Linked DNA regions of Diaphorobacter ruginosibacter. The protein of the gene in region 2 interacts with the protein of the main gene of each other region in a pairwise test. Links are inferred from orthologs where the notes say so. Each region holds a gene or a part of one and is shown on either strand. Other genes may lie near its edges.

Region 1 (5,713 bases), 2.2 Mb from region 2 along the record:
GAATCGAGCCTCGACGACGAGTTCGTGCACGACAGCGCCAAGCTGGCCGCGCTGGAATCGTTGCGCGGCGGCTTCACGACGGTGTGCGATGCCGGCACCCGCGCCAAGGGCGAGATCGGTGCCGTTGCACGCGCCACGTCCGACGCAGGATTGCGCTGCGTGCTCGGCATCATCTGCAATGACGGGGGCAACGACAGCACGCAGCAGCGCCGTGACGAGGTGACCAGCCTAGCCGCCAAGTTCCTGAGCGACTATGAACACCATGCGCTCGTGCACCCCTCGCTCGCCATCTCGATTCCCGAAGTTGCGAGCGACGCCATGCTGCACCAGGTGGCAAGGATGTGCGCAGAAGCCGGTGCGATCTTCCAGACCCATGTGAACGAACATCTTGCCTCCGTCGAGCGTTCGGTCGTGGCACGCGGCATGCGGCCTATCGAGCACCTCGCCAGCGTGCAGGCCCTGGGCCCCCAGACGCTGATCGCGCATGCAACCCTGGTCACCCCTGCCGAACTCATGCTGCTCAGGAGCACCGACACCGCCGTCAGCTACAACCCGGTGGCCAGCGCCTGGAAAGGCAATGCGGTCGCGCCCGCGACGATGATGGCGGCCATGGGCATACGGTTCGCGCTCGGCACGGACTCCACTCGCGCGGATGCTTTCCGCCTGGTGGATGCTGCCGAGGCAGCACAGAAGTATGCTTTCGCGATGGCAATCGGAGACACATCAAGCGGCGGCGGGTGGACCTGGCTCGACCACGCGACGCACGAAGGCGCCAGGGCCATCGGCCAGTCTTCGCGCATCGGAGAGATCGCGACCGGCAAGCGCGCGGACTTCCTCATCGTGGACGTCGATACGCCCGAGCTCTGCTCCAGTGTCGACCTTACCTGGGACCTGGTGCGCCTGGCCCAGCGCGACCAGATCGTCGCCAGCTTCGTCGATGGCCGCATGCGCCTGTTCAATGGCTGGCCCGTCGATTGGGACGCCCGCGCGCTGATGCGCAAGGTCTCGGACAAGGCCCGCGAGGCCATCGCACAGGCGCCCATTCAGCGCCTGCACCCCACCGCTTCGGAGCATCGCCGGCAGACGGTTGCCGGCACCTCGGTCTACCCGGCACGTCCCGAACTGCAATGAGCCACGAACAACTGATGATCGCCGCCATGACGGTGGCGCTGGCGGCATTCGTTCAGGGTGCGAGCGGCTTGGGCTTCGCGCTCATCGTCACGCCGGTGCTCATGCTGATGCAGCCCGACCTTCTGCCGGTATGCGTGCTGATCCTGATGCTGCCGCTCAACGCCTACGTCGCCTGGCGCGAGCGTCACGCCTTGAACATGCGCAGCGTGGGCTGGGTGAGTCTCGGGCGCTTCGTGGGGACATTCGGCGGGCTCGCAGTGCTGGTCGTGCTGAGCGCCCAGGCCATGGCCATCTTCGTCGGCGCCTCCACCATTGCCGCAGCTGTGGTGACCTGGTTCATTCCGGCGTTTGCGCCAGGCATCATGGCGTTGGTGGCGGCCGGACTGATCACCGGTATCACGGAAACGGCCACCGGCATCGGTGGCCCGCCGCTCGCGCTCACGCTGCAGCATCGTCCGGTGGCCGAGATGCGCGCAACCATTGCCGTGTGTTTCATCGTCGGCGAAGTGATTTCGCTGGTCTTCCTGTTCTTCATGGGAAAAGTGCAGGCAAGCCACCTGCAGGCCACGCTGATCCTGTTGCCCGCACTGTTCGTCGGCATGTTCGCCAGCCGTTTCGTGCACAGCCGCATCAGCGCCCGCGTCATGCGATTTTTCGTGCAGGCCTTTGCGATCGTCTCCGGGTTGGTTCTGCTCGTGAAGGCCTTCTAGGCATTGCGGATCTCTGCGTGCACGGGCGTACAGGTCCGGCCTGTCGCCGAAGTCGTCAATGCGCTCCGCATGCAATCAGCAACAGCCAGAATCCTCCGAAGATACCTGGGACTTCGTTGTCCGCAGGCCCAGCTTGTTCAGCAGCTTCGCGTCATCGCTCGCCTCGGGATTTCCGGTGACGAGCAACTTGTCGCCATAGAAGATCGAGTTGGCGCCCGCCAGGAAGCACAGGGCCTGCACCGCTTCGCCGAGCTGCTGCCGGCCGGCGGACAGGCGCACCCGTGCTTTCGGCATGGTGATGCGTGCCACGGCGATCACGCGCACGAAGTCGAGCGGATCGACCGGATCGCTGTCTGCGAGCGGCGTGCCTGGAACACGCACCAGGCTGTTGATGGGCACGGACTCCGGATACGGGCCGAGATTGGCAAGCTGCGCGATCAGTCCGGCACGGTGCACGGGCTCCTCGCCCATGCCGATGATGCCTCCACAGCACACGCTGATACCCGCATCGCGCACGGCCTGCAGCGTGTCGAGTCGATCCTGGTACTGGCGGGTGGACACCACATCGCGGTAGTACTCTGGCGCGGTATCGAGGTTGTGGTTGTAGTAGTCCAGCCCGGCAATCCTGAGCGCCTGCGCCTGGTGCGGGGCCAGCATGCCCAGCGTGGCGCACGACTGCATGCCAAGACCCTTGACGGTCGCGATGAGCTCGCTGACCTTCTCGATATCCCGGTCCTTGGGCGCGCGCCATGCGGCCCCCATGCAAAAACGTGTCGCTCCTGCGTCCTTGGCGGCCTGCGCGGCGGCCCTGACCTCCTCCACGCTCATCAGCTTGTCGGCGGCCACGCCGGTGTCGAACTCGGCAGATTGGGGGCAATAGCCACAGTTTTCCGGGCAGCCACCGGTCTTGACCGACAGCAGGGTTGCCAGCTCGATCTCGCCTTGCGGCCAATACTCACGGTGCACGGTCTGCGCGCGATGCAGCAGATCGAGAAATGGCATGTCGAACAGCTCCTGCACCTGTTCGACGCTCCAGGCCGCTGGCCGCGACGGTTCGGATTTCCTGACCACGGACGTGTGGAAATGCAGGGGTTGCTCTGCAACCACGGGCTCCTGGATTGATTGTGCTGCTTGTTGCATACGGATTGCGCTCCTTGTGGGGACGTCCGCATTGTGTTGGGCAAACTTCCCTGTCAGGTGACTCCCGCATGAAAATACATGCCCCAATTCAAGCGCCTGCATCTTCAGCGAATTTGACGGCAAATTGCGCGCACAATGCCGAATTTTGATGACGTTTTAGATTCATCTCGCCAATGCGTGATCAATTTGCCGGCAACCCGCGGGCTTCATGGGCGAATTGCACGCATCCGACGCGGGAGTTGCGAGTACCCCGGAACGGCCGGAAGGCGGCGAGACTTCCATCTGCACGGGCGCTACGGGCACGATCACGCTCAGCGGTGCTTGCCATGCTCGCTGCAGGAGGTAACTCGGCGACGTGCTCGATAACCGCCACGGCGAATACGGTGGCTGGTGATGGTGATGTCGTCGCCGATCTTGCGATTGCTGCGCCAATGTCCAGTAGCAGTGGCAAGGCTCACTTTGGTGCAATGCCAGGCGGATAAGCCCACGCAAAGCTGAAGGCGGGTAAATGGGATTCTGACTGCGCGGCCTGCGTTGGGGGGCTGGTTCGACTTCTGTTTTCTATGTTTTCGGGCGGGGGCCGGGACTGCCCCCGGCGGGGCAGTAACTTTTTGGTCTTGCCCAAAAAGTCACCAAAAATGCGCTTGGAATGCGGGGGCACGCGGTAAAACTCACTTCGCGCTGCGCGCTCCGTTCAGACAGCCACCGCGAGTCAGTTGGGAAGAAGTGTGTACGGCACGTCGCTGCGCTCGTGCCTGGGCTCGCCCGACTTCGGGCGAGCAGAATGCGCCACTTTTAAACAGCAGGGCTAATTTGGACACTGAACATCTCGCGAAGTCGCGAGATGCCAGAGCACGAGCGCAGCGACGTGCCGAATGCTCCTCCCCTTCAACTGACTCACGGCGGCTGTCTGAGCGGCGCGCCGCAGGCGCAAAGCGAGTTTTGCCGTGGGTATTAAGACGCCTTTTTGGTGACTTTTTGCGCGCGCAAAAAGTTACTGCCCCGCCGGGGGCACTCCCGGCCTCTGTCCTAAAAAAACACCTTGGCAACAAAAAATGCCCAGAGCGAGCAATGCCAGTCAGCACTTTGGCACTCCGTGCACCACTGCTCCTGCATAGGATAGCGAAGGCAGGCGCGGGATCGATGGCTCCATGATCATGAAGGCGGCGCCGGCACCGAGTGCAACAGCACCGGCATTTCGCCGTCGCCACTCACACTCTCCAGTTGCACACCAAATCCCCAGAGACGCGCCGCGTGCCGCAGCACTTCCTCGGTGTCATCCGACAGCGGGCGTCCCTGGTACTGGGTGTGTCGCAGGGTGAGGCAGCGGTCTCCGCGCAGGTTCACGTTCCAGACCTGGATATTGGGCTCGCGTGCGCCCAGATCGTATTGCTGCGACAGCATCTGGCGCAGTTGGCGGTAGCCTTCTTCATTGTGGATGGCACTCACCAGCAGTTCACGCTCTTCCGCGTCATCGTGGATGGCAAACAGGCGCATGTCGCGGATCAGCTTGGGACTCAGGAACTGGCCTATGAAGCTCTCGTCCTTGAAGTTCTGCATGGCGTGGTGCAAGGTCCGCAGCCACGGCGCGCCCGCAACGTCGGGGAACCAGCGCCGATCCTCCTCGGTCGGGGACTCGCAGATGCGCCGGATGTCGCGGTACATGGCAAATCCAAGCGCGTAGGGGTTGATGCCGCTGTACGCGCGGTGCCCGGCAGGTGGCTGGTAGATCACATTGGTGTGCGACGAGAGCCATTCGATCATCACGCCGTCGGTAAGCCATCCTTCGTCGTACATCGTGCTCAGCAGCGTGTAGTGCCAGAACGTGGCCCAGCCCTCGTTCATCACCTGCGTCTGGCGCTGGGGATAGAAGTACTGCGCGATCTTGCGCACGATGCGGATGATCTCGCGTTGCCAGGGTTCTAGCAGCGGGGCGTTCTTTTCGATGAAATACAGCAGATTCTCTTCCGGCTCCTTCGGGAAACGCTGGTTTTGCGGAACGGTGCTGTCCTTGTCGGGCCGCACGGGCAAGGTGCGCCACAGTTCGTTGACCTGCTGCTGCGCATAGGCTTCGCGCCGCTCGCGCTCGGCCAGTTCGCGCGCCAGGCTTTTCTTGGACGGACGCTGGTAGCGGTCAACCCCCAGGTTGGAGAGCGCATGGCAGGAGTCGAGCCACTGCTCCACCGTGTCGTAGCCGTGCCGTTCCTCGCACTGGGCGATGAAATCACGTGCATAGACCAGATAGTCGATGATGCTGCCCGCATCCGTCCACATGCCGAACAGGTAGTTGTTCTTGAAGAAGCTGTTGTGGCCGTAGGCGGCATGCGCGATCACCAGCGCCTGCATGGCCGTGGTGTTTTCCTCCATCAGGTAGCTGATGCAGGGGTTGGAGTTGATGACGATTTCATAGGCGAGGCCCATGTGCCCCCGCCGGTAGCGCCGTTCGGTGGCCAGATACTCCTTGCCATAGCTCCAGTGGCGATACCCCACGGGCATGCCGATGCTGGAATACGCATCCATCATCTGCTCCGCGGAAATCACCTCCAGCTGATTGGGGTAGGTGTCAAGGCCGAAGCGCTCGGCAGTGGCGGCAATGACCGCGTGATAGCGCTCGATGAGTTCGAATGTCCAGTCGCTCGGATCGGGCAGCGGCTCGGCCGGGCGTTCGCCCGCGGGCCTGGGCGCGAGCGGCAGTGGCTGCGCGAAGTGCGCAGGGCGGATCACCGTCGGGC
Region 2 (5,668 bases):
ATTCTGCCGCGACAGCCGGCCATAGGCCGGATCGCCCACGCCGGAGACCGCGAGCGTGCGCCCGCGGATCTTCACGCGCTGCGTCTGGTTCTCAAGGTAGGTCAGCCGCAGCGAACGGAACACCCGGGCCCAGGCGTCATAGCCGCTGTAGTACTCGTGGTTGCCTGGCGCCGCGAACACACCGTACTTCGCCGACAGCATCGCAAGCGGAGCGATGTTGGCCGCCTGGGTCGGCACGTCCCCATCCACCATGTCGCCCGGCAGCACGATGAGATCGGGCTGTGCGGCCAGCGTGCGATCGACGATGCCCTGCACGTAGCGCGCGTTGTTGACCGGGCTGGCGTGGATGTCGGCGATCACCGCCACCCGCAGGCCGTCGAACTCGGCCGGCAGCGAGGGCAGCACGATCTCCTGCTCGTGCACATCGGGAATCCTCAGCGCCTGCATCACGCCGAACCCCGACACCAGAAGCGCCACCGCGACGCCGAGAACGGCAGTCGCGATCCGCGTGCGCGGCTGCATCCCGTTGCCCACGAGGCGCTGCAGCAGGCCTAGCAGATCGCGCAGCAGCGCCAGGATGAAGGCCAGCGCCAGAGCCGCCAGGATCCAGCCGCTGGCCACCTGCAGGTGTGCAATCACGTCATAGCTCAGCGTGGTGTTGCGCATCGCCCAGATCAGCGCGGCCGGAAGCGCGCCGAGCACCGACGTGACAACGACAGCCCACCAGAAGGCGCCACGCCGCTCGCGCAGGAGCAGCGGCCACCACAGCCACACTGCCATCGGCAGCACGGCCAGACTCGCATAGAAGATCATTGAAAGAAATCCACAGAAATCCGCCCAGCGCCGCCTTTACACTGTGCGTGACGGAGTACCCCATGAGCACCGCAGAAAACGACGCCCCCGAGACCAGCCGCTGTCCGCTGTGCGGCCAGGCCAATCAGTGCGCGATTGTCGCAGGCCTTGCGCCCGAGAGCTGCTGGTGCATGAAAGAACCCGTCTCGCGCGAGGCACTCGCGCGCGTGCCGGAGCAGGAGCGTGGCAAGGCATGCATCTGTCCGCATTGCGCCCGGCCCGTCGAAGCCTCCTGAAGCGCCCCGCGCCTGCAGACAGTCCGTTCAGCCGATATGATTCGCGCTCGATTTCTTATCTGCAAAAGGAGCTTTGAATGCCAACGTACCACATCGAGATGATGGAAGGCCGCACCGTCGAACAGAAGCGCAAGCTGGTCGAGGAAATCACCCGCGTGAGCGTGGAAGTGCTGGGCGGCTCGCCCGAGTCCGTGGACATCCTGATCACCGACGTCAAGCGCGAGAACTGGTCCACCGGCGGCAAGCTCTGGCTGGACCGCCAGTGAGAGGTTTCCTGCAGGCCACGTTCAGCGGCTCTGCATCCGCCAGCGCGCTGCGCGAACGCTACGGCGCGCGCTACCGCTGGCTTCTCCTTCTCTCCGTGCTGGCAGGGACGATCGCATCGCTCATTCCCTCGACCAGCGTGAACGTGGCCATCCCGGCCATGAGCGCCTATTTCGAGCTCGGCCAGGCCCGCGCCCAATGGATCACCTCGGGCTTCATGGTGGCATCCACCATCGCCATGCTCACCACCCCCTGGCTGCTCACCCGATTCGGATACCGCGCCACCTACGTGGGCGCGATACTGCTGCTCATGGGCGGCGCAATCGTCGGCGGCTTCGCGGCACATTTCCCGCTGGTGCTCGCCTCGCGCGTCGCCGAGGGGCTGGCCGCGGGCATCATCCAGCCCATTCCGGCCGTCATCATCCTGCATGCCTTCCAGCCGCACGAGCAGGGGCGCGCGGGCGGCCTGTTCGGCATGGGCGTGGTGCTTGCACCGGCCATTGCCCCGGCGCTGGGCGGCGTGCTCACCGACCTGCTCGGCTGGCGCAGTACCTTCTTCATGGTGGTTCCGGTCACGCTGGCCGCGCTGTGGCTGGGCTTCAAGTTCGTTCCGCACTCGTCCCCCGGCGGCAGTGCCGTCGGCGAGAACAGCGCCGGGCTCGACTGGATCGGCCTCACGCTCGGCGCGGGCGGCACGCTGTGCCTGCTCAACGGCATGACACAGCTGCACAACGAGCCGCGCGGCCCCGCCTTCATGCTGATCGCGCTGGCGCTGCTGTTGCTGGCCGGCTTCGTGGTCTGGCAGAAGAGGATGCTGGCACGCGGCCGCCGGCCGCTGATGGACCTGCGCCTGTTCCGCTGCCGCCCGTTCGTGATGGGCTGCATCGTCTCCGCGGTCTATGGTACGGCGATGTTCGGATCGACCTACCTGCTGCCCCTGTTCATGCAGATGGGCATCGGCCTGTCCGCCAGTTATGCCGGCAACCTGCTGCTGCCCGCCGGCCTGGTGCTGGCGCTGACGTTTCCCGTGGTCGGCCGGCTGGCCGACCGGCAGCCCACGCACTGGCTCGTCGGGATCGGCCTCGGGCTGCTCGCCCTGTCGTTCGTCCTGATGATCCTGGTGGGCAGCTCGACGGCGCTGTGGCTGCTGGCGGCGTTCATCATCGTGGGACGCATCGGCCTGGGCTTCATCCTGCCGAGCCTGAACCTCGGCGCGATGCGGCCGCTCGACAAGAGCCTGATCGCCCAGGGTGCCGGCACCATCAGCTTCATCCGCATGCTGGGCGGCGCGGCCGGCGTGAGCCTGATTGGTATCGTGCTGCAATGGCGCCAGGCGGTGCACGCGGCGGATGCCGCGCTGGACGCCAAGGCCGGCCAGCTGATGGCCTTTCACGAGTGCTTCGCCCTGCTGACCGCCCTGTGCCTGGTCGCACTCGCAGCCGCCACCCAGCTGCGCGAGCAGCCGGTGCCCAAGGCCGAGTGAGATCGTCAACACCTGGGCCCCCTGCGATCCGTTTTGTACTAATCTATGGCGGTTTCCAGCCGGAGCACCCCGCTTCGGCCCTCCCACCGCGAAAGCATTCATTGCATGTGCCAGCTTCTAGGAATGAACTGCAACACCCCGACTGACGTGCGCTTCAGTTTCTCGGGGTTCACCCAGCGCGCAGGCAAGACCGGCGACCATACCGACGGATGGGGCATCGCGTTCTTCGAGGACAAGGGCTTGCGCCATTTCGTCGATCACGAGCGCGCGATCGATTCGCCGGTCGCCAAGCTGATCCGCGAGTATCCGATCCGCAGCAAGAACGTCATTGCCCATATCCGCAAGGCCACGCAGGGCGTGGTGAGCCTCGAGAACTGCCACCCGTTCGTGCGCGAGCTCTGGGGCCATTACTGGGTGTTCGCGCACAACGGCGACCTGAAGAACTTCAGCCCCAAGCTGCACAGCCATTTCCAGCCCGTGGGCAGCACCGACAGCGAGCAGGCCTTCTGCTGGCTGATGCAGGAGCTGTCCAAGTCCCATGCGCGCATGCCGAGCATCGACGAACTCACCATCACGTTGCGCGAGCTCGCTCCCGGCATCGCCAAGCACGGTACGTTCAACTTCCTGCTCTCCAACGGCCAGGCACTGTGGGCGCATGCGTCGACACACCTCTACTACATCGAGCGCAAGCATCCGTTCATGCAGGCACAGCTGTGCGACGAGGACCTCAAGGTGAACTTCGCCTCGGAGACCACGCCCGACGACAAGGTGGCGGTCGTGGTCACCGCGCCGCTCACCTCGAACGAGGAATGGACCGCGTTCCAGAGCGGCGAACTGAAGGTGTTCGTGAACGGGCAGGCGCGCGAAAGCTGAAAATCACGCGTCGATGCCCGCCGTGGTACCGATGCCCGCCGCGAGATAGCCGCCATCGATGGGCAGCGTGACGCCATTCACATAGGCCGCGCCATCGCCGCACAGGAAGACCACCGCATCGGCGATCTCGTCCACGCCGCCCATGCGCTTGGCGGGAATCATGGCCTCGAAGGCCCTGCGCGTCTGAGGGGTGTAGTTCTGCTCGGTCATGGGTGTCAGCACCGGACCCGGCGCCACCGCGTTCACGGTGATGCCATGCGCCCCGAGCTCCATCGCGAACTGCCGCGTGAGTCCGCAGATGGCCGTCTTTGACGTTCCATAGGCCACGCGCCCCACGCCCGCACGCTCCGAGCTGATCGAGGCCAGGTTCACGATGCGGCCGTACCTTTGGCCGATCATGCCCCGCGCCGCACGCTGCGAGCACAGGAACGTGCCGCCCACGTTCACGTCCATCACGCGCCGGAAGTCGTCCACGGAGCACTCCATCACCGGCGCCACGTGCATGATGCCCGCGCTGTTGACCAGCACGTCGACGCACCGGCCCCACTGCTCCACCGCCGTGAACGCCTCATGCACCGAGAGCTCGCTGCGCACGTCGAGCGCCACGGCCAGCGCCGCACCGGGCTGCTGCGCATTCAATGCGTCGGCGACCGCCCTGGCATGGTCGATCTGGATGTCCATCACCGCCACACGAAAGCCTGCGCGCACGAGGCGCCCGGCCACCGCCGCGCCAATGCCCGAACCTCCGCCCGTCACCGCGGCCACCTTGCCGGATGTGCCTTCGGTACCCTGCATCAGTGCACCCCGCCTGTCATCGTCCGCTGCATCCGTCTGTCTCCTTGCATGCCTGTCTCCTTTCATTCCATGGGCAAGGGCCCATGAGCCCTATTCTGCGCCCGTGGTGACCGATCGCAGTCCAAAGGCCTCACATCGCACGGCGTCCACCGTCAACCCCATTGACCGAAATGCGGGTTAGCCTGTGCTTGAACCGCGCTGCCGCGGCGGGGATACTGCATGTAAGCAAACATTTCATGCGGAGTGAGGAATGACAACAACCCTTCAACGATGGGCGCGCCTTGCCGGCGCGCTGCTGTGCACGGCCATGCTGGGCACCGGCCTGCCCGCGCAGGCGCAGTCCGTATCGCCGTCACCATCGCCATCCATCGCCAAGCTGGCCGAGCCCTATGTGGAGCCCGTCACCGGCTGGTACTGGAACGCCCGCGAGAGCGGACGCGGCTTTGCGATCGAGCGGCAGGGCGACCGGCTGTTCCTCGCCGGCTTCATGTACGAGGAAAGCGGCGAGGCCGTCTGGTACACCTCCACGCTCGCCCGGCAGCCCAACGGCGCCTATGCGGGGCAACTCGACCGCTTCCAGAACGGGCAGTCGCTGCTCGGCACCTACCGCGTGCCCACCTCCTCCAACGTAGGCTCCGCCACGCTGGCGTTCGACGCGGACATGCATGCGGAAATGCAGGTCGCTCCCAACGGGAAGGCTCCGTCCACCATCCTGCTCGAGCGCTTTCCCATTTCCGTCCCCGCGTTCCAGCCGTCCAATGCGCCCTTCCGCAACGGCTGGTACTGGAGCAAGAATGAAAGCGGCCGCGGCTACTTCATCGAGGTCCAGGGTTCCACCGCGTTCATCGCCTCGTTCATGTACAAGGACGACGGCAGGCCCACCTGGTACACGATGACCGCGACGCTCACCCAGACGCTGGCGCTGACGGCTCCGCTGGTGCAGTTCAGCCACGGCCAGCCGCTGCAGGGCGCCTATCGCGAGCCCGTGCAGGTGCCCGGCCACTCGGGCAAGGCCACTTTCAGCCTGTCCGACAGCGGCGACGGCGTGCTGCTGCTGCCCAACGGCAAGGACGTGAGCGTGGAGGCGTTCGACTTCAACGGCGGCCAGCCCAGCCCGCGCGACCATGCCGGCCAATGCCCCGAAGGCGAGTACTGGGCCCAGGGC

Evidence for each region. Proteins that work in one complex are often made in the same cells at the same time.
Region 1: the proteins of H9K76_RS01405 (region 2) and bioB interact in binary tests that used the Escherichia coli proteins (3 or more experiments, as listed by UniProt). The link is inferred for Diaphorobacter ruginosibacter from one-to-one orthologs.

The regions. Positions count from the first base shown.
Region 1 is NZ_CP060714.1:2,461,982-2,467,694, forward strand. The notes cover bases 950-3,861. They hold bioB (biotin synthase BioB), read right to left. Parts: upstream 2,982-3,861; coding sequence 1,917-2,981; downstream 950-1,916. Other genes in these bases: H9K76_RS11110 (amidohydrolase family protein), read left to right, coding at 950-1,131; H9K76_RS11115 (sulfite exporter TauE/SafE family protein), read left to right, coding at 1,128-1,841. In the rest of the region: more of H9K76_RS11110, read left to right, coding at 1-949; H9K76_RS11125 (SpoVR family protein), read right to left, coding at 4,137-5,713. UniProt on the Escherichia coli protein: Catalyzes the conversion of dethiobiotin (DTB) to biotin by the insertion of a sulfur atom into dethiobiotin via a radical-based mechanism.
Region 2 is NZ_CP060714.1:287,197-292,864, reverse strand. The notes cover bases 1,958-4,824. They hold H9K76_RS01405 (class II glutamine amidotransferase), read left to right. Parts: upstream 1,958-2,940; coding sequence 2,941-3,708; downstream 3,709-4,824. Other genes in these bases: H9K76_RS01395 (hypothetical protein), read left to right, coding at 4,754-4,824; H9K76_RS01400 (SDR family NAD(P)-dependent oxidoreductase), read right to left, coding at 3,712-4,503; H9K76_RS01410 (MFS transporter), read left to right, coding at 1,958-2,835. In the rest of the region: H9K76_RS01425 (metallophosphoesterase), read right to left, coding at 1-813; H9K76_RS01420 (cysteine-rich CWC family protein), read left to right, coding at 876-1,088; H9K76_RS01415 (4-oxalocrotonate tautomerase), read left to right, coding at 1,166-1,354; more of H9K76_RS01410, read left to right, coding at 1,351-1,957; more of H9K76_RS01395, read left to right, coding at 4,825-5,668.